One region of the Methyloceanibacter sp. wino2 genome, then DNA from elsewhere that is predicted to be linked to it. Evidence: riboswitches for the same ligand, from Rfam matches in the RefSeq annotation. Region 1 holds a riboswitch; each other region holds the start of a gene.

What was found. Region 1 has a riboswitch for cobalamin ahead of DCY11_RS16030 (carbohydrate porin). Riboswitches for the same ligand answer to the same signal wherever they lie in the genome.
Positions count from the first base shown of each region.
Region 2: linked by a shared signal. The riboswitch ahead of DCY11_RS06065 (carbohydrate porin) and the one ahead of DCY11_RS16030 (carbohydrate porin) in region 1 are both predicted to bind cobalamin.
Region 3: linked by a shared signal. The riboswitch ahead of DCY11_RS07410 (DUF1636 domain-containing protein) and the one ahead of DCY11_RS16030 (carbohydrate porin) in region 1 are both predicted to bind cobalamin.

Region 1 is NZ_CP028960.1:887,906-898,132, reverse strand. It holds gene DCY11_RS04115 (efflux RND transporter permease subunit) at 1-1,479, opposite strand, end outside; gene DCY11_RS04110 (efflux RND transporter periplasmic adaptor subunit) at 1,493-2,524, opposite strand; gene DCY11_RS16080 (hypothetical protein) at 2,510-2,917, shown strand; gene DCY11_RS04105 (tetratricopeptide repeat protein) at 3,004-3,798, opposite strand; gene DCY11_RS04100 (efflux RND transporter periplasmic adaptor subunit) at 4,469-5,737, opposite strand; gene DCY11_RS15420 (hypothetical protein) at 5,851-6,210, opposite strand; gene DCY11_RS04090 (DUF411 domain-containing protein) at 6,398-6,838, opposite strand; gene DCY11_RS04085 (MerR family DNA-binding protein) at 8,018-8,338, opposite strand; cobalamin riboswitch at 8,773-8,975, shown strand; gene DCY11_RS16030 (carbohydrate porin) at 9,080-9,754, shown strand; gene DCY11_RS04075 (carbohydrate porin) at 9,738-10,227, shown strand, end outside.
Region 2 is NZ_CP028960.1:1,306,566-1,316,792, reverse strand. It holds gene pbpC (penicillin-binding protein 1C) at 1-416, opposite strand, end outside; gene DCY11_RS06080 (alpha-2-macroglobulin) at 416-5,632, opposite strand; gene DCY11_RS06075 (LysR substrate-binding domain-containing protein) at 5,792-6,721, opposite strand; gene DCY11_RS06070 (imelysin family protein) at 6,991-8,268, shown strand; cobalamin riboswitch at 8,505-8,716, shown strand; gene DCY11_RS06065 (carbohydrate porin) at 8,817-10,217, shown strand.
Region 3 is NZ_CP028960.1:1,589,871-1,600,097, forward strand. It holds gene DCY11_RS07390 (cobyric acid synthase) at 1-637, opposite strand, end outside; gene cobO (cob(I)yrinic acid a,c-diamide adenosyltransferase) at 640-1,257, opposite strand; gene cobU (bifunctional adenosylcobinamide kinase/adenosylcobinamide-phosphate guanylyltransferase) at 1,254-1,790, opposite strand; gene DCY11_RS07405 (HupE/UreJ family protein) at 1,798-2,427, opposite strand; cobalamin riboswitch at 2,462-2,664, opposite strand; cobalamin riboswitch at 3,026-3,249, shown strand; gene DCY11_RS07410 (DUF1636 domain-containing protein) at 3,359-3,784, shown strand; gene cobW (cobalamin biosynthesis protein CobW) at 3,781-4,833, shown strand; gene cobN (cobaltochelatase subunit CobN) at 4,850-8,188, shown strand; gene cobG (precorrin-3B synthase) at 8,185-9,462, shown strand; gene DCY11_RS07430 (precorrin-8X methylmutase) at 9,455-10,087, shown strand; gene DCY11_RS07435 (precorrin-2 C(20)-methyltransferase) at 10,098-10,227, shown strand, end outside.

The sequences.
Region 1 (10,227 bases):
CTCGGACAGGACGGGCGCCACGAAGATGGCGAAGACGAGCGAGCCCAGCATCGCGAGCGAGACGGTGAAGGCGAGCGGCCGGAAGGTCTTGCCTTCATAGCCCTGCAGCGTGAACAGCGGCAGAAAGACCACGATGATGATCACGATGGCGAAGGCAATCGGGCGCACCACCTCTGCGCAAGCCCGCGCCACGATCTGGTGCTTGGAGAGCGCCGTATGCTTCTCCTTGAGATAGCGGTCGACGTTCTCGACGATGACGATGGCGCCATCGACCATGATGCCGATGGCGATGGCGATGCCGCCGAGCGACATCAGGTTGGCCGACAAGTCCGTGACCCGCATGAGGATGAAGGCGACGCAGATGGAGAAGGGGATGGCGAAGGCGACGACCAGGCTCGGTCTCAACCCGCCCATGAAGGCGAGGAGCACGAGAACCACGAGGATGACGCCTTGCGCCAAGGCCCCGTTCACCGTCTCGACGCTGCGCAGCACGAGCTTGGACTGGTCGTAATAGGGCACGACGCGCACGCCTTCGGGGAGCGCCTCGTTGATCTTCTCCAGACGCGCCTTCACGTCGGCGATGACCTTCGACGTGTTCGTGCCGATCAGCTTGAGAACGAGCCCGGCGACGATCTCGCCGTCGCCGTCCTTGGTCGCCAGGCCCTGGCGGACCTCGCCGCCGATCTTCACGGCGCCCACGTCGCGGACCTTCACTGGCACCCCGTCGACCACTTTCAGGATCGTGTCCTCGATATCGGCGATGCCGCCCGCGAGGCCGATCGAGCGCACGAGATACTGCTCGGAATTCTTGACGATGTACTGCGCGCCGGCGTTGCCGTTATTGGCCTTCACCGCGTCGACCACGTCGCCGATGCCGAGCCGGTAGCGGAGCAGGGCCTGCGGATCGACCTGAACCTGGAACTGCTTGACCTCGCCTCCCAGCGACAAGACCTCGGTGACGCCCGGGACGGTCTGCAGGTTGAACTTGATGATCCAGTCCTGGATCTCGCGCATCTCCTCGGGCGTGCGTCCGCCCGTGGTATCCTCGACGTAGTAGAACAGGATCTGCCCGAGGCCGGTGGTGATGGGTCCCATCTCCGGCTCGCCGAAACCGTCGGGGATCTCCTCGCGCGCCGTCTGCAAGCGTTCCCCCACGAGCTGGCGCGCGAAATAGATGTCCGTGGAGTCCTCGAAATAGACGTTCACTACGGACAGGCCGAAATTCGAGACGGAGCGGATGGTCTTCAGTCCGGGAAGACCGTTCATGGCGACTTCGATGGGATAGGTGACGTAGCGTTCGACCTCCTCGGGCGCGAGCCCCTCGGTCTCGGTGAAGACCTGCACGAGCGTCGGCGATACGTCCGGGAAGGCGTCCACGGGAAGATTGCGGTAGCTCTGGAAGCCCGCCACCAGAACGCCCACGGCGAGAATGCAGATCAGCAGGCGCTGTCGCAGGATGGCTTCGAGGAAGGTATGCATCGAACGCGCGGCGCTAGTGGTTGTGACCGTCGTCGAAGCCCGACTTGGCGAGCTGCGACTTGACGACGAAGGCGCCGTCGGTGACGACCGTGTCGCCGGTGCTGAGCCCCGCCAGCACCTCGACATAGTCGTGGTTGCGCCGCCCGAGGGTGACCGATTGCGGCTTCAGCTTCCCGTCCTTGTGTTTGACGAACACGACGTCCTGTCCTTCATGCGTTTGCAGGGCCGAGGCCGGGACGCGCACATTCGCGGGCTCTTCGACGACCGCGATGTCGGCGGTGACGAACATGCCGGGCCGGAGCCGCATCGGCGTGTTTTCGAGAACGACACGGGCATTGGCGGTGCGCGTTTCCTCGGAAACGTTGGGCGTCACGAAGGCGATGGTTCCCTCGGCCTCGAATCCTCCGTCCGTCAGGATGGTCACACTTTGCCCCGCCCGGACCTGTTCAAGATCGTGGGCGTAGATGCTGATATCGACCCAGACGGTGGAAACGTCGGCGATGACGAAGGCCTCACGATCGGTCGGCACGGACTCGCCGCGGGTCAGATGCCGGGTGACCACGGTGCCGCTGAGCGGCGCATGCATGACATATTCCGTGAGGTCCGAGGCGCCTTCCTCGGAAATCTCCTTCAGGCGATCTTCGCCAATGCCGAGAGCGAACAGCTTCTGCCGCGCGTTGCGAAGGTTGATGCGCGCTTCGGCGTATTCGGTCTTGACTTCGAGGTGGATCTTCTCCGAGACGATCCGCTTCTCGATCAGCGCTTCGGCGCGTGAGAAGTTCTCCTTGGTCAGGGCCAGCCGTTCGAGGCTCGCGAGATAGGCCGCCTTGGCGTCGGCCAGCTCCCGGCTTTCCAAGACGGCGAGCGCTTGTCCTTCGGTGACACGGTCGCCTTCCGCGGCGTTGATCGTCTGGGCGATGCCCGGCACGCGCGGCACCACATGCGCGAGCCTGTTCTCGTCATAGACGACTTCGGCAGGACGCTTGATCGTCACCGCGATGGGACCGCCCGCGACGGGAGCCGTGCGGACTTGGAACGTCTCCATTTGGTCGGGGGTCAGATCGACGCCGCCGTGGTCGTCGTGGTCGGAATGCTCTCCTTCGTGGTCGTGACCTTCGTGTCCCTCATCATCCTCGTTACCTTCGTTCTTTTCATGATTCTCGTGATCGTGGCCCTCATGGTCATCGTGATTCTCATGCCCCTCATGATCGTCGGTCGCGGAATCGTCCGGGGCCTCTCGATGGCCTTCTTTGGTCTCCTCGTCGTGGGCATGGTCATGATCGTGGTCATGATCCGCAGCGCCTGCCTCAGCGTCCTCGGCGGGGGCGCGGTCTTTGACCGATCCTGTCTCTTCGACCGGATCGCTCCCCGCTTCGTGATCGTCATGATCGTGATCCGCGTGGTCCTCGCGGGCCGCGGCAGACGAGAGGGAATATGAAGCCCAGATACCAGGGATGACAGTAACACTGGCGATAACTAGAGCAGTACCGCAAAGCCCGCGCGCTAGCTTGCTTGAGCTCCTTTTCATTGGTCGATTTCCTGGTTGCTATTGCTGCGCTGGGAAAGTCGCACAACTCCGGCCTGCGCTTCTTTTGACTCCGGTTGTAAGGCTAGGGCGCTGCGGTAGTCTCTCAGCGCGCTATCAATATCGCCTAGTTTTTCGTAGGCGGTGGCCCGTTGTATCAGAGCCAGGACCGTGGGTTTGAAATTGATGCCGCGCGTGAGGTCGTTGATCGCTGCACGATAGTTGCCGTCCGACAGCGCGATCTCACCTCTACCGTAGTAACAGAGCGGCATGTCAACACGTAGGTCGAGGCCCTTTTCGAAATCAGCCAGGGCTTTCTCAGGTTCCATTTTCCGCAGATAGCTAAGGCCCCGATTGCAATAAGCGTATCCGAGATCAGGTCTTATTTTGATTGCCTCAGTAAGGTCGACGATCGCCTCATCGTATTGGAGTGCCGCCACACGGGCCGAGCCTCTGTTGTACCACCCCTCAAAGCGCTCTGGAGCAAGTGCGATGACGCGGGAGTAGTCACTAAGGCCCGCATCAAATTCACCGAGCCTCACGTAAGTGCTACCGCGGTTGAGATAAGCCTGGGCATGCTCGGGGTCGATCCCAATCAGTTCGCTAAAGTCGGCTATTGCTTGAATGGGCTTTCCCGCCTTGAGGCACGAAAAAGCGCGAGTAGCGAGCTGATCTGCACGCCTCGTTTCTGTCAAAGACGAGTCAATAGGGGCGACGTCGCATTGTGGCGTTGCCAGTGCCGGCAACGGAGCCGTCATACCAATAAGGATCAGTGAAAGGAATCTTTTGCGCATGGTTCAATGCACCTTTGCTGCGGACAAGATATGCAGCAGGACTCGAACTGGAATTGCCGATTCTGGGCGAAAGTCGAGCACCAATAAGGTGCACGACTCACCCAAGATCCCACTGCTGTTTAAGCAGACAGCGTCTGCACGGGGGCAGCCGTTGAATCAGGCGATTGCGCGTGGTGGTTTTAGAAGAGAAAAGGCAACGTAGAGTGCATAACCAGGGGCGGCCGCGAATCCGAACCTACCACTCTTCAGCCCTTGCCGCAGGTCATTCTGAGGCACCGCATGCACGGCGGGCGCGCAGCAATGGGCGTCTAGACAGACACTGAGGCCGTGGCTCGGGCTTTCCCTTTCGGTTTCAAGCCCAGAAGGATCGCTGTGCGTGAACGAGCTAACCAGCCTGACCTCCGCGGGACTGGCGTGCTCATGAGGCACGCCAAAATCGCTCGAAACGGTGTGAACGACTGAATTCGCATGCCCGACCGCGCCTCCGAACATAAGTGCGGTGGCCAAAAAAAGCCGGACCAGTCGTAAAAAAAAGCGGCTCATCGATGAAACCAGCCTCGGCGGGCAAGGAATGTCAAGCCACATTGCCGAAAATGACAGAGAAATCTGGCAATTCGTGACGAGCCCGACCAGGAAGATGTTTCGACCGACCAACTAACGATGCGCGCGATTATTCACGTGCCCCCTGGTTGAAGGCTTCGAGCGCCGCTTTCAGCTTGCTTTCGGCGTCGATGAGGAAGGTGGCGGAGATCACGACCTCCTCGCCTTCCTCCAAGCCGTCGATCACTTCTATAAAGCCGCTGCCGATGCGCCCAATGCTGACCTCGCGCGGCTCGAACCGGTCTTCACCCTTGGCGATGAGAACGATCTTGCGCGTGCCGCTGTCGATGACGGCGTTGGAAGGCACCGCCATGACGTCGGGAGCATCGGCGTCGGGACGGAGCACCACGTCGGCATACATGCCGGGCTTCATCGACCCGTCGGGATTCGGCAGCTCGATGCGGACCGAGACGGTTCGCGTCTCCATCGTTCGCATGTGGGGATAGATGAAGGTCACTTTGCCTTCGTGCGGGTCGTTGGGGAAGGCGCGGAGCGTTACCGTGACGGGCGTGCCGACCTTGACGTCGGCGATGTCAGCCTCGGCCACTTCGGCAATGACCCAAACATGCGAGTTGTCGGCGATGCGGAACAACTCCTCGCCCGCCTCCACAAACTGGCCCTTGAGCACGTTTTTCTCGATTACGTGGCCCGAGGCGGGCGCCGGCCAATCGAGCGTTCTCACATTCTCCTTGGTCTCGATCACCTCGTCGATCCGTTCTTGCGGTACGTCGAGGTTACGCAACTTTTGAATGGCGCCTCTGACGTCCCGGTTGAAGCCGGTGCGGCCTTGCGTGCGCAACGAGACCAGGAGGTCGACTTGGGCCAGCTGAATTTGCGGACTGTAGAACCGGAACATCGGATCGCTCGTCTTTACGTGCGCCCCGGCCTTATTGACAAACAGATCCTCGATGTAGCCGTCGGAGCGAACCGTCACGACCCAAAGTGTCGATTCGTCGTGCTCGACCGTGCCAACGCCGCGTACCTCACGGGATAACGCTTTGAGGCCGACCGTCTCGGTCTTGACGCCGCTTCGTTGAATCTTGGCCAGGCTCACCTTCACGGTGTCACTGTCATCGACCTCGTCGGCGTAGACGGGGATGTAGTCCATGCCCATGGAGTCCTTCTTCGGCACCGGCGAGGTGTCCGGCAGACCCATGGGGTTGCGGTAATAGAGAATCTTCCGTTCGCCGTTCTCGCCTTCGCTCATCTCGTCGTGAGCGGCGGGCTCGGTCGCGGCATGTATCGGCATCGGCTCGTCCCGATGCGCGTACCAATAAGTGCCCGCCGCCCCGGCGACAATGCCGGCGGCCAGCAAGGCCAAACTACTTAGACGCTTCATAGCGCGCGTCTCCAAATCCGAGAGTGACGGGCCTTCGCAGTACAAAGGGCTCGCGCGTGCAGCTCGCCAGGCACGAGCTTGTGCGTGGCGGCGACACGACTTCGTTCAAGGATCTAGACGCGGGGTGGCGGGAGAGCCGGGTGGTCCAGCGTGGACCGGAAGCTCGTAACCAAGTTCGCGAGTTTCGGCGCTGCTTTGGGCGGCGTGGCAAGATCCATCGCCGCGACTTGAGCGGCGGAGAGCACGGTGCATTTAAGGAGGCACGCGCTGGATTCGCCGCAGCCGTTCTTAGGTTGCTTTTCGCAGTGTTTGGACTCGGCACAGCAATTCGTGTGCGCCGCCATATCGGACGCATCGGGCATGCCGGCCGCCACTCCAGCCGCCACGGCTGAGGGCATTGCGACGGCCGAGACCGGCAGGGCGGCCAGCGACAACGCCACGACGGCATCGACTATGATGCGCAAACTCCTCATGCTGCAGTTGGCGTAACCGCCGACCGTATGCTGGTCAAGTGAACTCGCTGTGAGCCCTTGACGCCCGCTTTTGACCCAGAACTGACGCACCGCCTCCCAGTACTCCCAAGTCGTGGTCGCGCTGATTAGCGCAAATCCCCCGGCAGGCGGTCGAGAGCTTCGTACAGGCGAGGCCACTGTTTAATAATTACTGAGTGGCGTAGATCGATGTGGTGCCGTCCTTCTTCACAGCATAAACCTTGATTGGTCCCTCCTTTGGACCTTCCATTCCGGGAACGCCGCTTGGCATGCCGGGAATGCTGAGACCAATGGTGTCCCGTGGCTTTTCAGCCAGAAACCTCTTTATGATTTCGCTGGTCAGGTGCCCCTCAAAAACGTAGCCGTTCAGCTTGATAAGATGGCAACCTTGAAAGCCCTCGGGCACACCGGCATCAAGGCTCATCTCAGCCAAGTTGTTCACTGACGTTATATCCAGCTCGAAGCCGCTTTTGCGCAGGTAGTCTGCGTGGGCCTCACAGCACGTGCACTGCTGTTGCTTGTAGAATGTCCCTTCTAAAGTCTGCGCAAAGGCTGAGTCGGTGACGAAGGCAAACACCAACGCGGCAATTATTCTCATGGCGTGTTTCATCCGGATACTCCTTACAATGCAGATGGCAAAGGCAAGCGTGCCAAGTGTAACCCCATTGAGGGGCGAGACTTCGGTCGCACTCGCCCTGTCCTTCTCAGCGAAAGAACAGGTACTTGACTAAGGCCGCAATAACGAGCACGGCGATGGTACCGATGATCAGCCACCAAATTCCCATACCCCACATCATTCCGTTATTCATCATCTCGCTCATGATTCAATCCTCCTAGGACTGCTGTAGAGGCTGCACTCTTTGATAATTCAGACTAATACACGCGGCGAAGATCCCTGACGCAACGCTGGTGGCCATCATCTTTGCCATATGCCCAAGCGTTCGATTATACCCGGCGCTTGAGCATCGGTCTTTGTGGGATCGGCCAGGCCTATCGGATAAGGCCCGGCCGACCCTTTCTATCGAAGTCTAACGGTTAGAGCTTTTCGTTTGGGTCCCTTGCTTCTGACCCGGACACTCGACCGCGGAACCACACTTTCCCAAGTTGTGATAGGCGTTGTGGTGCGCGGTGGCGACGTCCGACGATAGACTTACAGCGACAAACGCTACTCCAGTCAGGACGACTGCTAGTGATCGATACATTTTTCCACTCCTTTGGGCATCGATGGTTGTTCGACCGCCGCATGAACGACGGAACGCCCCCAAAAGGCGGGGGTCCCATGACTAGGCAGGCCCACTCCAGGGACTGCTCAGACGAAGTGGAAAAAGCGAGGAGGTGGTGTAGGAGCGCGGATCACCGCGCTTCTGAACCGCGAACCTTCAGTTGATTTGAGGGAGGTAGTTTTAGAGGCGGCTTCTTCCGTCCAGGTCAACGGCAAAGCCATGGGCGAGCAGGGACTATTGCAAACGACCGGCACAACACAAGGCTTGCTACAGCCATCGCAATGGTCGCACTCGCCAGCCCCAAGATTGGTAGCCGTGATCAAGTCGACAGCACCGACAATAGGTTGAGCGTGGCTCAAGCCCGCCACTGCGTGCGAACTTACGGTGAGGAAGATGGCGAAAGCGAGCCGACTGACGAACGTGACCATCTCATCAGAATGATCTCTCTGCCAAAAACATCAAGGGTCTCGTGATCAAATATTTGGCACTGGCATCCGACCCCAGTGTCGTCGTCGCTTGCACTTGCTTATGACACTTCAGCGCAGTTGCAGTCGGTAAGCCGCCACTTAACTTTGCCCGGCTAGAGCATCGAAGATGGGGCACGATTTTTGATCGCCGGGCTTACACGCCTCGGCCAGACTTTTTAGTGCTCTCTCCAACCGCTTTAGGTTGGCGATTTTGCCCTGCACCTGATCCACGTGCCGAAGAGTCAACTCCCTTGCAGCGCAATCCTGATTTCGCCCTGAGAGACTGATCAATGTGCAAATGTCGTCCAACGAAAAGCCGAGTTCACGGCTGCGACGAATGAAGGTCAGGCGTCGAGTATGATGCCGGTCGTACATGCGAAGCCCACCCCGAGTGCGGGGCGGAGCATCAAGCAGCCCCACGCGTTCGTAGTATCTAATCGTCTCGATGTTAATGGTCGAACGAAAAAAGGTAGAACTGGGGAGCGATTGCCTTCTTATTGGACACAACGTTGCACGCTGTCGTAAAGGTCATACTCCACCGTGAAGGATGTCATCATCACCCACTAGCCGATCATCACCACTTTGACCGTTCAGCGTTTCGTGTGAGCCGGCCCGAGTGGCTGGTTGCCATTCCTGAACGACCAATAAGCGAGAAGGCGCTTTGCTACCGGAGAGCCAGCCTGATCTATGTACGGCAGTCACATACGAATGCCGTACATCAACGCCCCGCTAGCCCCAACTGGCGGGGCGTCCTTTTGCATGCATTAGCCTGCGCTGAGCAACGGCCTGGCAGTGCCTCGGGACCATCCGCCTGCCAAGCAGGAACTGGCGAATTGACGAAGTTGGAATCTACTGATAATCATTTGCAAGACGGTTCCTCTATGAGGATGAAAAGGGAATGTGGAGAAGTTGGCATAATGCCAGCTAAGTCCGCAGCTGCCCCCGCAACTGTGAGCGGCAAGCCGAGCGCCAACATGTCACTGGGGGAAACCCGGGAAGACGGCGTCTAGGCAGCGACCCGCGAGCCAGGAGACCTGCCGTCACAGGTGCCTGATCGGCGTCGTGCGAGCGGGGTGCTCGCAGGCGAAGAAGGGAAGCGCTAGTTCGCGTTCCATCCGTGAAGGCTTCGCGCCGCAGGCGCACATGGATGGAAATCCTATCGTGAAGTCGATCACGGCCATTTGTCTCGTCACAACTTTATTCGCAAGTCCGTTTCTTATCGCTAACGGTTCATGGGCCGATCAGCAGCATCATCCACATGTCCGTCTTCCAGACGGGATAGGTGAGCTGCCGCCGGGGATCCCGGAGCCCTCGATTGCAACGAGTCTGCCAGGATATGGAGATCCTCGAAGTGTACGCAATGTCCTTGCCCGGCAGGGAGTTTCTTACGGCATCGACTACACCAGCGACGTGCTAGGCAACGTCTCAGGAGGAATGGAGCAAAGCGTACATTACGCAGGACTTCTCGAGGGATACCTCGATGCCGATCTTGAGAACCTCACCGGTGCACGAGGGTTGAGTTTCCATATAGATTTCTATCAAATTCACGGCACCAGCATCACTGCTGAAAACATCGGCAGCATCGTCAGCGTTAGCAACATAGAGGCATTCCCTTCCACGCGTCTGCATGAGCTTTGGCTTGAACAGGCTTTCTATGACGGGCACGCCTCTATCCGTCTCGGCCAGCTGGGTGCCGACAGTGAATTTCTCATTTCGGAGGTGGCTGCGAGATTCATCGCCTCTACCTTTGGCTGGACGACTCTCAGCTCCGACAACCTTCCTTTTTGGCGGTCCCATCTATCCGTTTGCATCACCAGGGGTGCGCGTCGCTGTTGAAGTTCAGGACCTATTCCAACTGAAATTTGGGATTTATGATAGTGATCCAGCCGGTCCCTGCGCCGAGGAACGTGATCCCGGGCAGTGTAACGCGCACGGCTTCGATTTTCGCCTTAACGATCCCCCCTTGTTGCTCTTCGAGGCCGACTATTCCTACGGCAACGGCAGCTGCCCGTCCGGCACGGTCAAACTTGGCGGCTGGTACGATTTTGGCGAGTTCGATGATCCAATACACCCGCTCGCGCAGGGGCTTTCTGCGTCTCGCCATGAAGGAAACCAAGCCGTCTATGTGGTAGTCGATCAGGTGCTCTATCAACCAGAAGGCCAATGCGGCACAGGAGGTGTATCGGCCTTCGCCCGAGCGATCCTTAGCCCGGCTGACCGCAATCAGGTCGACACTTATGCTGATGTTGGCATTGTCTTCGACGGATGGGTGCCCGGGCGCCCTCATGACGGCATCGCTCTAGGCGTCG
Region 2 (10,227 bases), 420 kb from region 1:
CGCCGCGGCTCCAAGAGGCGGGCGACCTGCATCGTGATCGTCGACCCGCCGGAGACGATCTCTCCACGCGTCGCGAACTGGAAGAAAGCGCGCGTCATGGAAAGCGGATCGACGCCGTGATGGTCGTAGAAGCGTTTGTCCTCATAGGCGAGAAGCGCATCCAGGAAGCGCGGGTCCACATCCGTTCGTGAAGCAGGGAGACGCCAGCGGCCGTCGGGCGCGAGATAAGCGCGCAACAGGTCGCCGTCGCTGCCGAGCACGGTCTTGGAATAGGTGAGGTTCTTGCCGAGCGGCGGCGGCCCGAACGTGTCGGCAAGGCCGACAAGCGCGCCCGCGACGATGGCGGTGCACCACAACGCGCCGACCGCCGCGTAAGCGAGGCGGCGGCGCCAGTTGCGTCTCTGCGGAGTCCCCATCAGCGCGCCGTTACCTTCACCGTGCCCGTCGCCGTCCGGCCGAAGCGGTCGGGCTGATACATATCTTCGACACTTGCCTGCGGCAGCACATAAGTGCCCGGCGAGACGGCGCGCACGATATAGGCGACGCGGTAGACGACCGGGCTCTTCGCGGTGCGGTCGAACGCCGCCACGAAGCGGTCGTCACGGAACGCCGTGTGCACCGGACGTGCCGCATGGGTGATCCAGGGCAGTCCGCCCGTGTCCGCCGACGAGACCAGCTTCGGATTGTCGATCTCGAAGCCCGCGGGCACGTGGTCGGTCAGGGCGACCCGCGCGAATTGCGGCTTGGCTTCCGTCACGGAGAGCAGAACCACATAGCGTTCGTTCTGCTTGGCCTCGGCGATGTCGACCTCCTGGCCGTCCAGCGTGTGGAAGGTGCGCTCGAGCGCAAAGCCGCTGTCGGTTGCGGGCTCGGGCGATGTCGGTGCGCCGGAAACAGAGAACACCACGTCGACGGGCGCGCTGCCGCGATTGGTCACCGCGACCGGACTGATGCCGAGGTCCTCTTCGCTGTAGTCCCGATAGAGCGGGCCGCTCTGCGGGATAGGCTCGGCCGCGCCCGATGCGACGTCGAGCTCGACGCCCTGGTTCCCGAGAGCGCGCGCGGCCAGGATGAGCCAGGCGTCTTCCTGCGTCGATGTGCGGGTCACGGCCTTGCGGGCAACGCCGATCTCTTTCGTGGCACTGACGAGGATCGGCTCCGCCGCTTTGCCTTCGGCGGCGAGGGTCACCACCGTGGCCGCGTCCCGCAGCCGCGATCCGAAGTCGACACGGCCGTTCGTCGTCACGATCTCATCGGGAAGCGCACTTGCGGCGACGCGGAACGCTTTCTCGGCACGCACGCGGTCGCCGAGCATGGCGAGCGCCGCGCCGATTTCGGCCTGCGCCGCAGGCGAACCCAGCTGGCTCATCTTCACGTCGGCCACGTAACGCAGATCGCCCACCGGCGCCGCCCCGTTCCGCGCCAACACATAGAGCGCGTAAGACAGGGCTAGACCGCCGTCATTGGAGACGTCCGGCGCGGTGCTCACATAATTGCGCAAGCGGTTGATCGCGAGCTTGAAGCGCTCGTCGGGGATGGCGTGGCCTTGGGCCCGCGCGCGCGTCAGGAAGTCGGCGACATAGGCATCGAGCCAAGCATCGCCGCCGCCGGGCGACCACAGGCCGAAGCCGCCTTCGTAGCCCTGACGGGCCAGCACGGTCTCGATGGCGGTATCGATGCGCTTGGCCGTATCCGGGTCTGGCGTTTGTTCCGTCTCCAGCTCGCTCAAGTAAAGGAGCGGGAGCGCGCGGCTCACGATCTGCTCGGTGCACCCCAGCGGGTAGCGGTCGAGCGCCGCCAGCCGGCCGGTGACGTCGAGCGCCGCGGTCGGCGTCACGGAGAGTGCGAGGCTGCCCGTTCCCGGCACGAGATTGGCGAACACATCATTGGAGAGCGTGATGCTCTTGCCGGGTGCAAGCGGTGTCACCGTACGGCGCGCAAAGATCTGCGTGGCCGGTTGCACCTCGATCGTGTAGCGCCGCGCGACCTCGAAGCTCTCGGGGCCGCTCACGGTGATGTCGACGCTGCCTTCGCCGACGCCGAGTGCCGCAAGCTCGAAGGACGCGGCCTTGCGCGTCTTGGCGTCAATGCCGAGCACGCTCTCCGTCTTGGGCAGCGCAATGGGACCTGTCGCGGCCAGCGCGATTGTGTAGTCGCCGCTCGCGCCTTCGACATTGTCGAGGTCAAGGCGCAGCGTCGAGCGGTCGCCCATGAGCAGGAAGCGCGGAAGCGTGGTCGTCACCACCACGGGGTCGCGCACGATCACGTCGCCCGACCCGTGTCCAACTTGGGTCTTGTTCCAGGCGACGGCCATGACCCGCGCCGTTCCCGTGAAGGCGGGAATGTCGAATTCGATCTCCGCGGTGCCGTCGTCGCCGACAGTGACGATGCCCGAGTAGAGCGCAAGCGGCGGCCCGGACGGGGGGCTGCCCTGGAGCGTTCCGGCGCCGCCATCGCCGCCGGTCCTGATCTGGCCGCGCGTTCCTTGCATGCCGTCGATCAACTGCCCGTAGAGGTCGCGGACCTCGGAAGAAAGCTTGCGTTGGCCGAGATAGTATTCGTCCGGGTTCGGCGGCTCGTAGCCGGTGAGATTGAGGATGCCCACGTCGACCGCCGAAACGACGATGTGCGCCTGCTCGCCCGGCACGAGGTTCGTGAGCTTAACCGGCACGAGCAGCTTCGAGTTGGGGCGGATGAGATCGGGCAGGTCCATCGCGACGCCGATCGTGTTCTGCGCCTTGTCGATGCTGAACCATTGCGTGCCGATGGCCCGGCCCGGCATGCGCTTGGCCGCCGCATCGAGCGGACGGCGGAGCGTCGCCAGCACATAGGCGCCCGTCCCCCAGTCCGAACCGACGGTGAGCGGGATCGTCGTGAGGCCGGGTTCGACATCGGCCGTGCTCTGGGTGAGGAGCCTGTCGCCGATCACAGAAAGCGTGACGGTGCCGGCGGCGCGCGCGGTCACGGCGACGTTCATCGTGTCGCCTTCCGCATAGCCGGACTTATCCAGCGCGATCTCGAGGCGGTCGGGCGTATCGGCGCTGGCCTCAGCGTACCAGCCGGAGTCGAAGCCGTAGGTCGTGACGGGACCGAGCGGGTCGGGGCTTTCGACCTCGAGCCGGTAGCGGCCCCAGGAAGCAGGCATCTCGATCGATGCGGGCGCGTCCGCGCCTGCGTCGATCACGCCGTTCGCGACACGGCGCGTGACCTTGATGGGCTCGTAGTTCCAGCTGCCGTATTGGCGGTACCACTGGTACTTCCGCTCAATGCGCAGCAGCTGCCATTTCAGGCCTTTGCTCGCCAGTTGCGTGCCGTCGGGCGCGACCATCACCACGTCGAACTTGGCGATGTCGTTGTCGCTCAGGGCCGTGCCCTTAAAGAGAGGCTTCACGCCGATCATGTCCGCCTTCGGCTCGATCGGCAGCGTCAGATCGTGCTCGACCGCGCGGCCGCCGGGCTCCGCGAGGCGCACCACGATCTTGGCTTGAAGCGGGCGCGATGCGGCGGGCAAGGCGCCGAGCGCCACGTCGAACGTAGCTTGGCCATTGGCGTCCGTTTCAGGGAGATCCGCGAGCGGCAGCGTCTCGACGGTGAAATTCTCGCCGCTGTCGGCGTCCTTGGTGCCGAACACAAAGCCGTCGTATCCGGGCCGGGCGCTGGTGGCCGTGACCTTCAATTCGCCGTCGACCGGAAGTCCCGATGCCGGCGCCCCGTACAGGAAGCGGCCGTCGAGGGCGATCTTGGCGGGGGCAGCTTGCGACAGGCTTTTCGCATCGGTGGAGATGTCGAATTCGAGCCGCTCTGGCACATAGTCTTCGACGAGGAAGCTCGTCTCGCCGATCGGCGCCGCCTTCGGATCCGAATAGACCTTGACCCGGTACGTGCCGGTCTGGGCGGCGGCGATGAGCGGCAGATCGACGGACAGGCCGCCGACCCCTGCGTCCTGCGCGACTATGCGGCGATACTCGATGCCGTCCGGCCGGTCGACAACGAGTGTCGCGTTTAGGTCCGGCACGGCGATCCCCGCAGCGTTCCGGAGCAGAGCCGTGATGTGCACGGTCTCGCCGGTGCGGTAGACGCCACGCTCGGTGAAGACGAAGGAGTCGAGGCCCTTCGGCGCATCCCGCCCCGCCACGCCCCGGTCGGTCAGATCAAAGCCCGGTGTCTTCAGGTTGAGGAAGGCGTAATCGCCTTCCGTGGCGCCCGTCACCAGCAGCGCAGGCGCAAGGCCGCCCTTACCGCGCGCGAGACCCGGCGCGAACGTCACTGCGCCGTCCGCATCGGTCGTTGCTGTGCCGAGAACCTCGTTGTTGCGGGCGATCAGCCGCAGTTCGATGCCGGAGATCGGCTCCGTCGTGGCGAGCGAGTTGACGAAGGCATGAATACCGTCCGAGCCGGAATAGGCCGTCAGCCCGTAGTCCGAGACAACGAACCATTGGGTCGCGCGCTCGCCGTAGTCGTCGCCCGGAACGTCGGAGGGCCGCGCGGCGAGGATATAGATGCCGGGCGCCAAGTGGGGCACGGCCTCGCTGATCGGGAAGGCCGTCGTCACGTCCTTGTTCAGGTCCTTCTTGACCTTGAGCGAACCGCTCCAAACTTCCTCGCCGCTTTCATCCGCGATGTTTTCGAGGCTGTAACCGTAGAGATTGCGCTGAAAGTCGTAGCCGAGCACGGTCCCCAGCAGATTGCGGTCGCCGATGCGATACAGCGTGACGTCGAGTGCGCCGGTATTGACCGACTGGAGCGGAATGCCCTGCTGCCCGGTGCTGGGCAGTACGTACGCCTTGCCCACGGGCCGTACCGACGGCGTGCGATCGCGCACATAGATCGTGAACGGGGCGTTCTTGATGAGATCCTCGTGGACGGACGAGGGCAGCCCCGCACGCAAGGTCACATTATAGGACTCGCCGTGCTTCAGGCCCTCCACGCAAAGCTGCTTGTCATCGAGCGACAGGGCCGGTTTGTCCTCGCCGGCGACGGCGACGAATGGAGCGTAGTCCGCGCGCGCAAGCAGAGGCTCGGTGAACTGGAAACATGCCCGGGGTGAGGTCGCGTCGGAATCCACGCTGAAATCGGCGACCCGGAATCCGTATTTCTCGCGAAGCTGAGCGTAGGTGGCCGCCAGGCCCGGATCGTCGTCGAGCGTGGTGGCAAGCCGCAGCGCGTTCAGCGCCGGACGCCACTCGCTGCCCTTGGCGAACGCGTTGGCGAGAGACCCGAGTGCGGCGGCTTGGCCCTTCGGTGTCTTCGCCTGTGTGTAGGCGATATAGGCGGCAGTTCTGGCTTCGCGGTAGCGCTCGCTGCCATCGTCGTCTTCGTCCGGCGGGATGGCCAGCCAGATGTCGGCAAGGCGCCGCCAAGCCTCGGAGTCGTTCGGCGCGGCGGTAACGATCTGCCCATAGATAAAGGCGGCGTTCCCGAGAGACTGCTTCCGCAGCTGCACGGCGGCCTGCTCCTTCAGCATCGGCACGGGCCGCTCGATGGTGCCGGACTCGTTCTTGAGGTCGACTTTGAGCGTGATGGCCGCTTCGTCCAGCGCGTCGTCTTGATAGGTCTTGTCGGCGGCGAAAGCGGATAGGGAGACGCAGGCGAAAAGCACAGCGGCAAAGCCGGTGCGAAACCACACAACCATGGGTGTCCTCCAGACGCCCGGCCCTCGGCGGCGAGCGGGCGAGGAGGCCATGGTAGCGGAGCATCATGACGGAAACAATTGAGCGGTTGTGGGCCGGTCGGCCGCAACGTGACCGCGCCGCAAACGCCCGACGGACGGGCCATTGCCAATGATTTGACGCTAGCCCGCCACGTCCTGAGCCAGGAGCTCTTGGGCTAGAAGCGAGAACTCGCCGCGCAGCCATTGATGGCACTCGTCGCGGTCGTAGCTCGTGTGCCACAGGAGGCGCACGGGAAACGTCACGGGCTCGACGGGTTGCTTGATCCGCGAGAGGCCGAACTGCCGTTCCAGCAAGCTTGCGAGTGAGGCCGGGAGCGTAAGCAGGGCATCGCTGTTGAGCGTGGCCATGACGCCCACAAGCGCGGAGGAGACCTGCGACGTTCGCCGGATGTCGTGCCCCGCCTGCGCCAGCCGGTCGGCGAGACCTTGGAACCCTGGGAGGGAGTGAACGGCCACGTGCTCCGCACCGGCGAAGGCTTCGCCGTTCGGGCGCCGCTTGGAGAACGGGTGCCCCGGCCGCGCCAGGGTTGCGAGTTCGTCGTCGAAAAGCTTGGCGGCGCGTACGTCCGGCGCCTGGGCGCTCTCGCCCATGATGTCGATGACGAAGTGGCAGCGCGCGTTGCGCAACTCGTCGATAATCGACTCCATATTGGACGACGTCCAATCGACCCGGACGCTCGGCGCGCCCTCCTGCAACCGCTTGCGCAGTGGCTCGATGAGGATCAATTCGCCGGCCTCGCTGGAGGCTGCGGCAAACGCGCGCATCGTCAGCGACGGGTCGAACGGCTTGTTGGGACGAAGCAGGCTCTCCATGCCCGCGAGGATCACGTGGACCGTCGGCGCTAGTTCCTGAGCCCGGGCGGTTGGAACAAGCCTCTGCCCGGCGCGCACGAAAAGCTCATCGTCAAACAATTCCCGCAACTTAGCCAAGGCATGGCTGATGGCGGAGGCGCTGCGCCCGAGCCGTTCGGCGGCACGTGTGACGCTGGCGTCGACCAGCAGTGCATCGAGCGTCACGAGCAGATTGGCGTCGACTTCCTTAAGATGCATATCATTCAACTATTATCATGAAAACTGTTCACTTCATTCATGATAGGGCCCCCGTAGGGTTCTGGCAAGACATTCGGCCGCCCAGCCCGAGTGTCTGAAGTGTTTCAGCCCGAGCCGAAACGCTTCCTCATCTCAGCCTTGCGGCGGCCCACGGTCCCTGGCCGCTGGGCCGTCGCATCTTTCGCCCTTGTCATAGACAAAAGCGATCGAAATTGGTGATTTTAGATAGAAAACGACCGGCGAGTCGTAGCAACTTGAGAGGGAGTTCGATGTTTCGAGGACTAAAGACGATGGTGCCGGCGGCTGTCCTGGCGTTTGGCTGTTACGTCTCGCCCGCGCTGGCCGATAGCCCTAAGGACGTTTTGAAGAATTACGCCGACATCGCGCAGGCCGGATACGAAGATTCGCTTGAGACTGCCAAGACCATGCAGCTCGCGATCGACGAGTTCCTGGAGAGCCCGACGGAGTCGAACCTGCGCGCCGCCCGCGCCGCCTGGATCGCCGCGCGCCCCTCCTACATGCAGACCGAGGCCTACCGTTTCGGCAATCCGATCGTCGATGATTGGGAAGGCAAGGTGAATGCCTGGCCGCTGGACGAAGGTCTGATCGACTACGTCGCCGAGGTCTATGGTGACGAGTCGCCCGAGAACGAACTCTACGTGGCCGACGTGATCAAGAACGTCTCCCTGTCGCTCGGCGGCAAGAAGATCGATACCTCGAAGATCACGAAAGCGCTGCTTGCCGACACGCTGCAGGAAGCGGGCGGTGTCGAGGCGAACGTGGCGACGGGGTATCACGCGGTCGAGTTCCTACTTTGGGGACAAGACCTGAACGGCACGGAGCCCGGCGCCGGCGAGCGTCCCGCGTCCGACTACGATCTGAAGAACTGCTCCAACGGCAATTGCCAACGGCGCGCCGAGTACCTGAGCACCGTCACCCAACTCCTGATCGACGATCTGCAGTGGATGGCCGATCAGTGGAAAGAAGGCGGCGATGCGCGCAAGGCCGTCATGGACGCGGGCGATGAAGGCGGCCTGACCGTCATCATGACCGGTCTCGGCAGCCTGTCTTATGGCGAGCTGGCCGGCGAGCGCATCAAACTCGGCCTGATGGTGCACGACCCGGAAGAGGAGCATGACTGCTTCTCCGACAACACCCATGCCGCACACTTCTTCGACGCGCTCGGCATCCACAATGTCTACACGGGCCGCTATCGCCGCGCCGACGGCTCCGTCGTTTCGGGCCCGAGTGTCTCGGATGTGGTCAAGGCCAAGGATCCGAAAGTAGACGCCGAAGTCATCGCCGCGCTCGATGCCACCATGGACGCGATGAACACGCTCTATCTGCGTGCTCTGACCACCGAGAACTACGACCAGATGATTGGTGAGGGGAACGACGAGGGCAACAAGGTCGTCCAGGACGTGGTCGACGCTCTGCTCGTTCAGACCAAGGCGATCGAGCGGGCCGTGGCAACGCTGGATCTGAAAGCCATCGAGTTCGAGGGATCGGACAGTCTCGATGCGCCCGAGAAGGTGGGAGCTGAATAGACCAAACAGTACGGTCGGCAATAGTTGAAGAGAAATCAGCTACTGCGACGACAATCGACCTTGAGAAAAGATGACTCGGAATGTTGTATTTTACGCATTCCGAGTCGGATCAACGGCGAAAAACAGCCGAAGACGATTAGCAGAATAGAACCTGAAGCCGTTGGGGGGCTGAAAGAATGACAAAAGATCGCAGAGGGTCGGGTGCTCGACCCATTGACAGTATGAGCGCCAGAGGACAGCTTGTGGCTGTTGAAGGTTCCTCGAAGACTCGTTCCGAGAGGATGAAAAGGGAACACGGTGTGTGCCTCTATGGCGCCGAAGCCGTGGCTGCCCCCGCAACTGTGAGCGGTGAGCTCGCTGCCAAATGTGACCACTGGGCAACCGGGAAGGTCGGGCAGAAAGCGATGAACCGTGAGCCAGGAGACCTGCCTTCAACCGTGACAGGGCTGATGGGCGAACGGGGGTGTTCGCACATTGTCGGGATCTTCCGCCGGAATTCTCCGAAAGCGCTGACGCGATTTTTTAGTCACTCGGCTTCGGAGGGAAGAATGTCCGACACACAGAATTCTCCACGCGCGTTGCGCGTTCCTACAGGCTTTCAAATCGGCAAGGGGCTGCGCGCTGCGGCGTTCGGTGCGCTCGCACTCGTCCTTGCACCGGCCGCGGCCAACGCCGCCTGCGAGATCCCGGAAGATCCGTACGATCGGTTTGCCTCAGGGGCCAACGGAAAGCTCGACTTCATCGACGGCGCGAAGGGCGGCATGACCGGGTCGCTGAACAACACGGGCATCGACATCGGCGGCGCCTATGTCGCCGAGCCGTTCTACAATTGGGGCGGCACCGACGAGGGCGGCGAGTATCAAGGTGTGCTCGAGCTCTACGTCAACGCCGACATGAAGAAGCTCGGTCTGTGGGACGGTCTTTGCTTCCACGCCAATGGCTACCAGATCCACGGCAACTCCATCACGGGCTCCAATATCGGGTCCCTGATGCCGGTCACCAGCTTCGAGGCGAACGACGCGACGCGCCTGTTCGAGATCTGGTTCGAGCAGTTCCTGTTCAACGACACGGTGTCGGTCAAGGTCGGTCAGCTCGCGGCGGACGCCGAGTTCTTCTTCGCTGAAGGCGGTGGCTACTTCATCAACGGCACGTGGGGGTGGGCGCCGATCGCGGCCGAAAACAACCCCGGCGGCGGTCCGGCCTACCCGCTGGCCACGCCCGGCGTTCGTGTCGCCGTCACGCCGACGGAGCAAACCAGCCTGATGGTCGGTGTCTACAACGGTAATCCGGCTCCGGACTGCGCCGCGGACGATCCGCAAGTGTGCAACAACGACGGACTGGATTTCGGTCTGCGCGATCGGACGCTCTTGATGGCGGAAGGCGCCTACAGCTATTCGCTGGCGGGCGGTGAACTGCCGGGTTCGATCAAGATCGGTGGTTGGAACCACTTCGGGGACTTCAACCACATCTATACCGATGTAGGCGGCAACCCCATCGCGATCTCCGGCAAGGACGGCAAGCCGCTGGACAACGATTACGCTCTCTATGTGATCTTGGATCAGCTTCTGTGGCACGCGCCGGGTACGGAAGAGGGGCAGGGCCTCGGCTTCTTCACCCGCTTCGCCGGAGCGCCGGACGATCGAAACTATGTCGATTTCTACTTCGACGTGGGTGTGACCATGACGGGCATGATCCCGGGCCGTCCGAACGACGCACTGGCCATCGGTTATGCCTATTCGAGCATTTCCGATCAGGCGCAGGCGTTCAATGTTACCAACGGCGATCCGGCCGGCGAGGGCTACGAGGCCTTGATCGAGATCGCTTACACCATGGAGGTCATCGACGGCTGGACGTTGCAGCCGGACTTCCAGTACATCATGAACCCGGATGGCGGCGTAGAAGCCGACAATGCAACGGTCATTGGCGCTCGCAGCACGTTCGCGTTCTAGAAAGGTGGGC
Region 3 (10,227 bases), 700 kb from region 1:
TGCGCACCATGCCGTCCGCGAAAAGAGACGGGTCGCCTCTGAATTTGTTGACGAGGAATCCGCGGATCATCGCGGCATCTTCGGGGGCAAGCACGGCCTTGGTGCCCACGAGGCTGGCGATGACGCCGCCGCGGTCGATATCGCCGATAAGAACGACCGGCACGTCAGCCTCACGTGCAAAACCCATATTGGCGATGTCGTTTGCGCGGAGATTGACTTCCGACGCGCTGCCCGCCCCTTCCACCAGCACGATGTCCGCCTCGTCCTTGAGAAGGGCGAAGCTATCCTGCACCGCGTCCATGAGCTCGGGCTTGAGCGCCTGGTAGTCCGCAGCCTTGGCCTTTCCGTAAACCTGGCCGCGCACGATGATCTGCGCGCCGACCTCGCTTTGTGGCTTGAGCAGCACCGGGTTCATGTGAACGCTTGGGGTCTCGCGGGCCGCGCGCGCTTGCAGCGCCTGTGCCCGCCCGATCTCACCCCCATCGAGGGTGACGGCCGCATTGTTCGACATGTTTTGCGGCTTGAAGGGCAAGACCTTAAACCCGCGGGACACGAGTGCGCGCGCTAGCCCGGCCACGATCAGGGACTTGCCCACATCGGAGCCCGTGCCCTGAAACATGAGCGCGCGGGCGGTCATCGCTAGAATTCGATGCCGGCTTGCGCCTTCACCCCGGCGGCGAAATGGTGCTTCACGAGCGTCATGTCGGTAACGAGGTCCGCGGCTTCGATCAGCGCTGGCTTGGCGTTGCGCCCCGTCACGATCACATGGAGGTCCGGGCGCCGCGCCTTCAGCGTGGCCACGACTTCGTCGAACGGCAGATAGTCGTAGCGCAGGGCGATGTTCAACTCGTCGAGAATGACGAGGCTGAAGCTGGGGTCGTCCATCAGCTCGACCGCCTTGGCCCAAGCACGCTCCGCCGCGGCGATGTCGCGTTCCAGATCCTGGGTCTCCCAGGTGAAACCTTCGCCCATGGAATACCAGGCGACCTGGTCCCCGAACTTCTCAAGCGCATCGCGCTCCGCCGTGTGCCACGCGCCCTTGACGAACTGCACGATGCCGACGCGTTTGCCCCGGCCGACCATACGCAAGGCAAGACCGAAAGCCGCCGTCGACTTGCCCTTGCCCGTTCCGGTGTGAACGATCAGGAGACCCTTCTCGACCGTCTTCTCGGCCACCTCGGCATCCTGCGCCTTTTTGCGGTTCGCCATCTTGGCGCGATGGCGCTCGAGGTCCTTTTCATCGACCGACTTGGTCATGTGTTTCCTTTCACCACGAGAGGCTGGCCCGCGACCACGAAGATGACGCGGCTGGCGATGGCGGCAATGCGCTGGTTGAGGCGCCCTTGCGCGTCCCGGAAGGCTCGCCCCAGCGGCGTTTCCGGCACCAGCCCCAGACCGACTTCATTCGAGACGAGCACGGTGGCGTTCTCACGGGCGTGCAAAGCCTGCTCCAGTCGAGTCGTCGCCTGCTCGATGTCGTAAGGGCCGTGCATGATATTCGAGAGCCACAAGGTCAAACAGTCCACCAGGACGACAGCTCCTTTGGGTGCCGCGCCTATGGCATCGTGCAGATCGTGCGGCGCTTCCAGAGTCTGCCAACCAGCTTCACGCTGGGCCCGGTGCTCGGCGATGCGCGCCACCATCTCGTCGTCATGCGCTTCGGCCGTGGCGATATAGACCCACGGCCGGGGCAGACTGGTGACGAAGCTCTCGGCGAAACGGCTCTTTCCGGAGCGGGCCCCCCCGAGGACGAAGGTGATCCCCTCGTCCTCGAGATCGGTACCTGTCATTGAACCGCTATGCGCTGGGGATGATTTGCCCGAGCAGCGTCGCAAGACCGATGCCGACGACCACCGCGCCGGCCAGACGGGGCGCAATGGCCGAGACGGACGGGGAGCGCATGCGGAAGAGCATGGCGACACCGACGCTGAGAGCGCTCTGGATGATCACGAGACCGAGCAGATAGGCCACAAGCGGCGTGGACTCCGCCCCGAAGATCGACTCGCCATAGGCATAGCCATGAGCTAGGCCGGCAATGCCGAACAGCACCGCCCAGGCGGCCAGCGGAAGGGCGCGGCCACCGGCAAGCACAACGCCTGCAATCACCACGGACAGAGCCACGATCAGTTCGGCGCCGGGCATCTGGAACCCGCCGACATGGATGCCGACACCGACGGCCGATGCCGCGACGAAGAGAACCGGCAGGCCGAGATTGAGACCGCCGACGCCGACCGCGACGCCCACGGCGATGAGAAAGGCCAGATGATCAAGCCCGACCACCGGGTGAGCGAGACCGGAAAGGAACCCTTGTGCGAAGGTCGACGGCAAGACGCCGCCCATCGCGTGATGCGCAGAGGCCGGCGCGGCGGTGAGCACAAGCGCGGCGAGCGCCAGAAACGCGGTGCGCTGGAGAGAAGAACGGGTCATGTGATCCCCCTTGCGCCCTCCACCCGAGGGCGCGGTTCAAGGTTTGCGCCGCGGCAGGTTTCCTGGCTTTGCGGGTCTGCGCATCCCCTCCACCTTCCCGGAGCGGTTGCTCCAGTGGCCTGAGGAGGGGCGCTCTCCGCTTACAGTTGCGGGGGCAGCCACGGAATTGGGTAAGACCCTCACCGTATTCCCTTCTTGAATCCGCCTCATGCGGAAACCATCGGCGCCCCGACTATAGCGACGTTCGCATGCGCCGCAACCAAGCTCGTGACGCCGTGTGGGGATCGTTCGGCTACTGACGGCAGTCGCCGTCTCTCTCCTTTGACCGGCACTCGTTGTGAAGCTCTCCCGACCTCGGCCGGCCGGATGTGGTGACCTCGTCATAGTCGCTTGTCGGCCATTGCGAGCAGTTCCTGCACCAGTGCCAGGTATCGCTCCCCTTCCTCTTCCGGTAGGTAGGCATGGGGCTATCCTCCATAAGTTGTTTATGGTGGCGTTATACTCGCATTGCGTGCCTTTCTCAATACGGCGACCCAAGGGTGAACGGGGCAAGGGCGAGCGGGGCAAGGCCCGCATTGACAAACACGCGCCTGGGGCCCTTATGTCCCTGATCGACGGTTGCTCGTTTCGAGCGAACAGGGAACGCGGTATGGAGGTTCTCCAAATCCGCGGCTGCCCCCGCAACTGTAAGCGGTGAGCCCATGGAACGGTTTCAACACCGGTCTTGGGCGCCCGAGCCATCGCCACTGGGGAGACCCCGGGAAGGCGGCGAAGGGAGAGACCCGCGAAGCCAGGAGACCTGCCGTCGATCTAGTCGTCCGCCGGGCGGGGTGCCTCTGCGACGGTTGGATCTTCGTCCGGCCCGAATCTGGGCCGACTTGCACCCTGTCTGCTGTGGCTTTCGCTTGAGATCGCCGAGGGATCTATCAGGGTGACATCTCCCCTAGACGCCAAGGACAGTGCCGCCAAGGTCCCGGACGGGCCGACCGTCTATGTCTGCGTGACCTGCCGCAAGCCAGGTGAGGACGGCGATGGCCCGCGCGCGGGGCTCCTGCTCGCCGAGGCCACCGCCGAGGCCGCGCGCGGGACGGGTGTCACTGTCCGCCAGGTCGAATGCCTTGCCAATTGCCGCCGCTCGCTCAGTGCCGCGATGCGGAAGAAAGACAGCTGGACTTATGTCTTCGGCGACTTGACCGCCCCGGACGATGCGGCAGCTCTCATCGACGGCGCGATGCTTCTCGCGGAGTCCGAAGACGGACTTCTGCCCTGGCGCGGCAGGCCCGACGCCCTGAAGGGCGGCCTCGTCGCCCGTGTTCCACCCCTCGTACTCGGCCCCATTCCGGAGGATTTCGAATGAATTCTGTCGCCCGCATTCCCTGCACGATCGTGACCGGCTTTCTCGGCTCGGGAAAGACCACGCTCATCCGCCACGTGCTTGCCAACACGGGCGGGCGGCGTCTGGCCGTGATCGTCAACGAATTCGGTGACGTCGGTATCGACGGCGAGATTCTCAAAGGCTGCGGGGACGAGAACTGCAGCGAAGAGAACATCGTCGAACTCGCCAATGGCTGCCTGTGCTGCACGGTCGCCGACGAGTTCGTGCCCGCGCTCGACGAGATCCTGGCGGCCGAGCCGCCGGTCGACCACATCGTCATCGAGACCTCCGGTCTCGCGCTGCCCAAGCCCCTGGTCCAAGCCTTCCATTGGCCGGCGATCAAGAACCGCGTGACGGTGGACGGGGTCGTGGCAGTCGTGGACGGCGCGGCGCTGGCCGACGGTCAAGTCTCCGCCGACATCGAAGCGCTCTCTGCGCAGCGCGCCGCCGACGATGCACTCGATCATGACGATCCCATTGAAGAGGTCTTCGAGGATCAAATCGCCTGTGCCGATCTGATTGTCCTCAACAAGCGCGATCTGCTCGATCCGGACGGGCTGCAGCGCGCCATGAAGACGGTGACCGACGCCCTGCCGCGCGGCATCGGTGTGGTGACCGTGTCGGAAGGAAAGGTCGACGCCACGGCCCTGCTCGGGCTCGGCATCGGCGCGGAAGACGACATCGAAAACCGCATGACCCATCACGACAGCGAAGAGGACCACGACCACGACGATTTCGATACGTTCGTGGTTCCGATCGCAGAGGTCACCGATCCCGCGGACATCACCAAGCGCATCGCCGATTTGGCCGAGGCGCATGATATCTTGCGCGTGAAGGGCTTCGCCGCCGTGACGGGCAAGCCGATGCGGCTGCTGATCCAGGCCGTGGGTCCGCGCGTGACCCACTATTTCGACCGCCCCTGGGACCAGGCCGAGGATCGCCAAGGCAAGGTCGTCGTGATCGGCTTGAAAGGCCTCGACCGCGAGGCGGTGGCCAGATCGTTGGCCGGGCACGAAGCCGTGGCCGGGTAACCGATAGGACCCTCGCATGCACCTCCTGCAGACAAGCAGCGCGACGCTCGACGACATCGCCGAGCCGATCGACCTGGGCCAGACGCCCGGCGATATCGCGGTCTTGTCTTTTACGGACAGCGACCTCTCGGGGCTTGCGGCCGCGTATGCGCACGAGCGCGAACAGGTGCCGTCCGTGCGGCTCGCGCATTTGCGTGACCTGCGCCATCCCATGTCCACCGATCTGTGGATCGAGACGGTCGCCCAGCACGCCAAGGTGATCGTGGTTCGGCTGTTGGGCGGGCTCGACTGGTGGCGCTACGGCGTCGACAGGTTGTCTACGATCGCCCGCGAGCGCGGCATCGCCCTCGCCATCCTGCCGGGCGAGGACCGCGACGACCCGCGCCTGTTCGAGCAGTCGACACTGGACGCAGCCGAGCTGCAGACTCTTCTGGCCTATTTCCGCGAGGGCGGAGTTGCGAACCTGCGCGCGCTGTTGCGGCGCCTGGCCCATCTTGGCGGCGCAGCGATCGAGGCGCCGGCCCCGCAGACCTTCCCGCGCATGGGCGCCTACCGGCCCGGCGCAGGCGTGTCCGATCTCGATGCCCTGCGCCCGCTGGGCGCAGAGCGAGGAGCCGTTGTTCCGATTCTTTTCTATCGCGCCTCGTTGCTGGCCGCCGACACCGGGCCGATCGATGCACTCTGCGGCGCACTGGAAGCACGCGGCCTCAATCCCATCCCGCTCTTCGTCCCCAGTCTCAAAGCGCCGGACGCGATCGCCTTCGTGCGGGACGCCTTCGAACGGCTCGACCCTTCGGTGATCGTGACGACGACAGCCTTTGCCGCCGGTGATGGTGTGTTCGACGGATGCGACGCGCCGGTTCTACAAGCGATCGTCGCCAATACGCGGCGCGAGGCTTGGGCCTCCAACCCGCGCGGGCTTGGACCGTCGGACCTTTCTATGCATGTGGTGCTGCCGGAGCTCGACGGGCGTGTCCTCGTCGGCACGCTCGGCTTCAAGGACAAGCGCGACAGAGATGACGCGCTCGGCTTCGAAGGCTTCGTCAGCAAGCCCGAACCCGATCGCGTCGAGGCCGTCGCCGACAAGATCGCCAAGCTCGCCCGCCTCCGGCAAACGCCGCGCGCGGACCGCAAGCTGGCGATCGTACTGCCGGACTACCCCGGCGCGGGCGGACGGGCCGCCTATGCGGTGGGGCTTGACGTGCCCGCGAGCGTGCTGGCCTGCCTATCGGATCTCAGGGACGCTGGATACACGGTTGAAAATGTTCCGGAGGACTCCCGCGCCCTTCTGGCCCGCCTGACCGACCCGGCTGCCGGCTTGAGCCTGACCCTCGAAGACTACGAGCGCCTTCTCGCAGCGCTGCCGGAATCCGTGGTCACGACCATGCGCGAGGCCTGGGGTGCGCCGGAAGAGGATCCCGATTTTCGCGACGGCGCCTTCCGCTTCAAGGCGGCCCGGTTCGGCAATGTCGTCGCCGCGCTTCCGCCCGACCGGGGCAAGACCACGGAGCGGCGCGCGGACTATCACGATCCGGTGCTGCCACCCCGCCATGCACTGCTCGCCTTCGGGCTCTGGCTGCAGCACGAGATCGGCGCCAACGCGGTTCTGCATCTCGGCGCGCACGGCACGCTGGAGTGGCTGCCGGGGCACGCGGTCGCGCTGACCGCATCCTGCTTCCCCGAAGCGGTGCTCGGCGCCTTGCCTGTGTTCTATCCCTTCATCGTCTCCAATCCTGGCGAAGCGGCGCAGGCCAAGCGGCGCGTCGCGGCCGTGACCATCGGCCACCTGCCACCGCCGCTCACGGGCACGGAGATGTCCGGCGCGGCGCTCGAGCTGGAGCAACTCGTCGACGAGTACGCGATTGCCGACGGGCTCGACACGCGGCGTCGCGACCGACTCGCTCTCCTCATCGTGGACAAGGCGAAAGAGACGGGCCTCGCCGCCGAGGCGGGTCTCGCTCAGGGTGAGTGCGAGCAGGAGGCCTTGCGCAAGATCGACACCTGGCTGTGCGATCTGAAGGATCTTGCCGTCAAGGACGGGCTGCACGTCTTCGGGCGCGATGCGCATACGGACGATTCCCACTGGCTCGCTTGCGCGGGGACGGAGCGCGCCGCGCTGCTCGATGCGCTCGACGGTAAGCGCGTGAAGCCGGGACCTGCCGGTGCGCCGGCCCGTGGACGCCGCGACGTGCTGCCGACCGGGCGCAATCTGTACACGGCCGATCCGCGCGTGCTGCCCACCCACACCGCCATGGAGCTCGGAACGCGGGCGGCCGGCGAGATCGTTCGGGGGTATATGCAAGACCACGGCGAGATGCCCCGCTCGCTCGTGATCGACCTCTGGGGCAGCTCCACTTTGCGGACAGGCGGCGAGGAGATCGCACAAGGCCTTGCTCTCATGGGTTGCCGGCCGGTGTGGGATCCCGCCACCGGCCGCGTCACCGGCGTCGAGGTCTTGCCGCCCGCAGCAATGGGACGGCCGCGTGTCGACGTCACCTTCCGCATCTCCGGCCTGTTCCGCGACCTCTTTCCGGCGCAGATCGCCCTTCTGGACGCCGCCGTCAAACTCGTGGCAGCGCGGGACGAAGATGCAGACGAGAACCCGCTGGCCGCTGCGGCCGCTCGCGAAGGCAACACCGCGCCTGCGCGCATCTTCGGCAATGCCCCAGGAGCGTATGGCGCGGGAATCGAAGACTTGCTCGGATCCGAGAGGGCCGAGAGCGTCTCGGACGACGCCTTGAGCGCGGCCTACCTCGCCGCCACATCGCACGTCTATGGCGGCGCCGAGGGCATGGGCACCGCCCGGCGCGGCGCCTTCGCCGACCGAGTGGCGGCAGCCGACCTCCTTGTGCATGTGAGCGACGACCCGACGCGGGACATCCTCGAAGGCGCCGAAGACGTCGCCCATGTCGGCGGATTTGCAGCCGCCGCGCGCGCACTCGGCGCCAGTCCCGATCTCGTCGTGCTCGATACGACCAACCCGGACGCACCCAGAGCCCGTCCGCTGCCGCAGGCCTTGGCCCGCATCGTCAGGGCGCGCGCGATCAGCCCGTCCTTCATCGAAGGCATGATGCGCCACGGCGCGCGCGGCGCGGCGGAGCTGGCGGAGACGGTTGACCGGCTCGCGGACTTCGCCGAGATCACGGATGCGGTTTCCGATAGCTTGTTCGATGCAATCCACGGGGCCTATCTTGCGGACCCCAACGTGCGGGATTTCCTGATCCGCGAAAACCTGCCGGCCGCCCGCGCCATCGCCGAACGCCTCGACGATGCACACCGCAAGGGGTTATGGCATCCGAAGCGGAACGATCTTTTGACAGACGACCTGTTGGGCGTCTCGGAGGCAGCGCAATGAGCGCGGAGCAGCATCACAGCGACGACAGGGGGACTCGACGCCCGCGAGGCGCATGCCCCCGCCTGTCCGAGCCCATGGAAACGGGTGACGGCCTGCTTGCGCGGATGGTTTTGTCGGGGCCGGTGCCGATCGAGGGCTTCGCCGCCCTTTGCGCGGCCGCACGGACCCATGGCAACGGGCTCATGGAGATCACGGCCCGGGGCAGTCTGCAGGTGCGGGGGCTGTCGGATAATTCCGCGCCGCGCTTCGCAGCTGCGGTCGAGGCGCTCGACATCCCGTTCGACGATCATGTCCCCGTGGTCGGGTCGCCGCTACCCGCGCACCCTCGGGCCGGCTTCAACGCTCAAGACCTCGCCTCTGAAATCCGCAACGGGATCGCGGAGCGCGCTCTCCGGCTCGCACCGAAAGTGTCTGTTGTCGTGGATGATGGCGGGCCCATCTCGCTCGATGGATTGGCGGCTGACGTTCGCCTGGTGCTGACGGATTCATCATCCGCACCGAAGGTTTCGGTCAGCCTTGGAGGCGACGGCGATACCGCTACGCCGCTTGGCGTCTCGCAGCCGGAGCGTGCGGGCACGGTTGCCGTCAATCTGCTCGCGGCCTTGGCGGCAAGCGGCGCCAAAGCACGGGCGCGCGATGTCGTCGCGCACGAGGGCACTGAACGGTTCCTGCGTGCAGCGGGGGATCATCTCGACACGGCCCCCACGCGGTCTGCTGCGCGGACCGCCGAAACTATCGGCCTCCACCGCCTGGCGGGCAGCGCCTGCGCGATCGGCGTGGCGCTTCCTTTCGGCCAGGCTCAGGCGCTCGACCTCATCGCGCTTGCCCGCATTGCCGGCGCCAACGGTGCGGACTGGGTGGCGCTGGCGCCCCAGCGGACGCTCCTTCTCGGCCCCATCGGTGAGATGACGGCCTTCGCGCTCGGGACGGCCGCCGACACGCTCGGTTTCATCGTCGATTCCCGCGACCCGCGGCGGCGCATTGCCGCCTGCGCGGGCGCACCCGCCTGCAGGTCGGGGCATATCCCGTCACGCGAACTCGCAGCGCGCATCGCCGAACGTCTGCCGCAAGGCACGTTCGCGCTTCACATTTCCGGTTGCAGCAAGGGCTGCGCCTATCCAAGACCGGCGCCGCTGACGATAATGGGCGCCGAGCAAGGTGCACGCATCATCGACGGCGATTCCGTTCGTAATGTGCCGACAAATGATGTGTATACGGATGACCTGATCGAGCAGATTGTGCGCCGGGTCGCCGCGGAGAACGAGAATGCTTGACTACGACTACATTCGCGACGGCACGGCGATTTACGAGCGTTCGTTCGCGATCATCCGCGAAGAGTCCGACCTATCGCGCTTCACGCCCGAGCAAGCCGACATCGCCGTGCGCATGATCCATGCGTGCGGCCGTGTGGATGCGGCCGAGTTCTTCGAGTTCTCCGACGACTTCGTGCCCGCCGCGCGCGAGGCGCTGCGGAACGGGGCGCCAATCTTTTGCGATGCGCAGATGGTGGCCCATGGCGTCACGCGGGCGCGGCTGCCCGCCGACAACGACGTGATCTGTACCTTGCGGGACGAGCGCACGCCCGAGATCGCTAAGCAACTCGGCACGACCCGTTCGGCGGCGGCGCTCGAGCTGTGGCGCGATCGGCTCGAGGGGGCGGTGGTCGCCATCGGCAATGCACCGACGGCGCTGTTCCATCTGCTGGAGATGATCGAGGCGGGCGGACCCAAGCCCGCCGCCATTCTCGGCGTGCCGGTCGGATTTGTCGGCGCGGCCGAATCAAAGGACGCCTTGGCGGCGCGGTCGCACGGCGTCCCCTGGCTTATCGTGCGCGGCCGCATGGGCGGCAGCGCCATGACGGCGGCGGCGCTGAATGCGCTCGCGCGCGAAGGCATATGAGGATGAGTGTATGAGCCGCATGACCGGCCGTTTGATCGGCGTGGGCGTCGGGCCCGGCGATCCGGAGCTTCTGACGGTGAAGGCGTTGAAGGCGCTTCAGTCGGCGGACGTGGTCGCCTATTTCGCGAAGGCTGGCAATA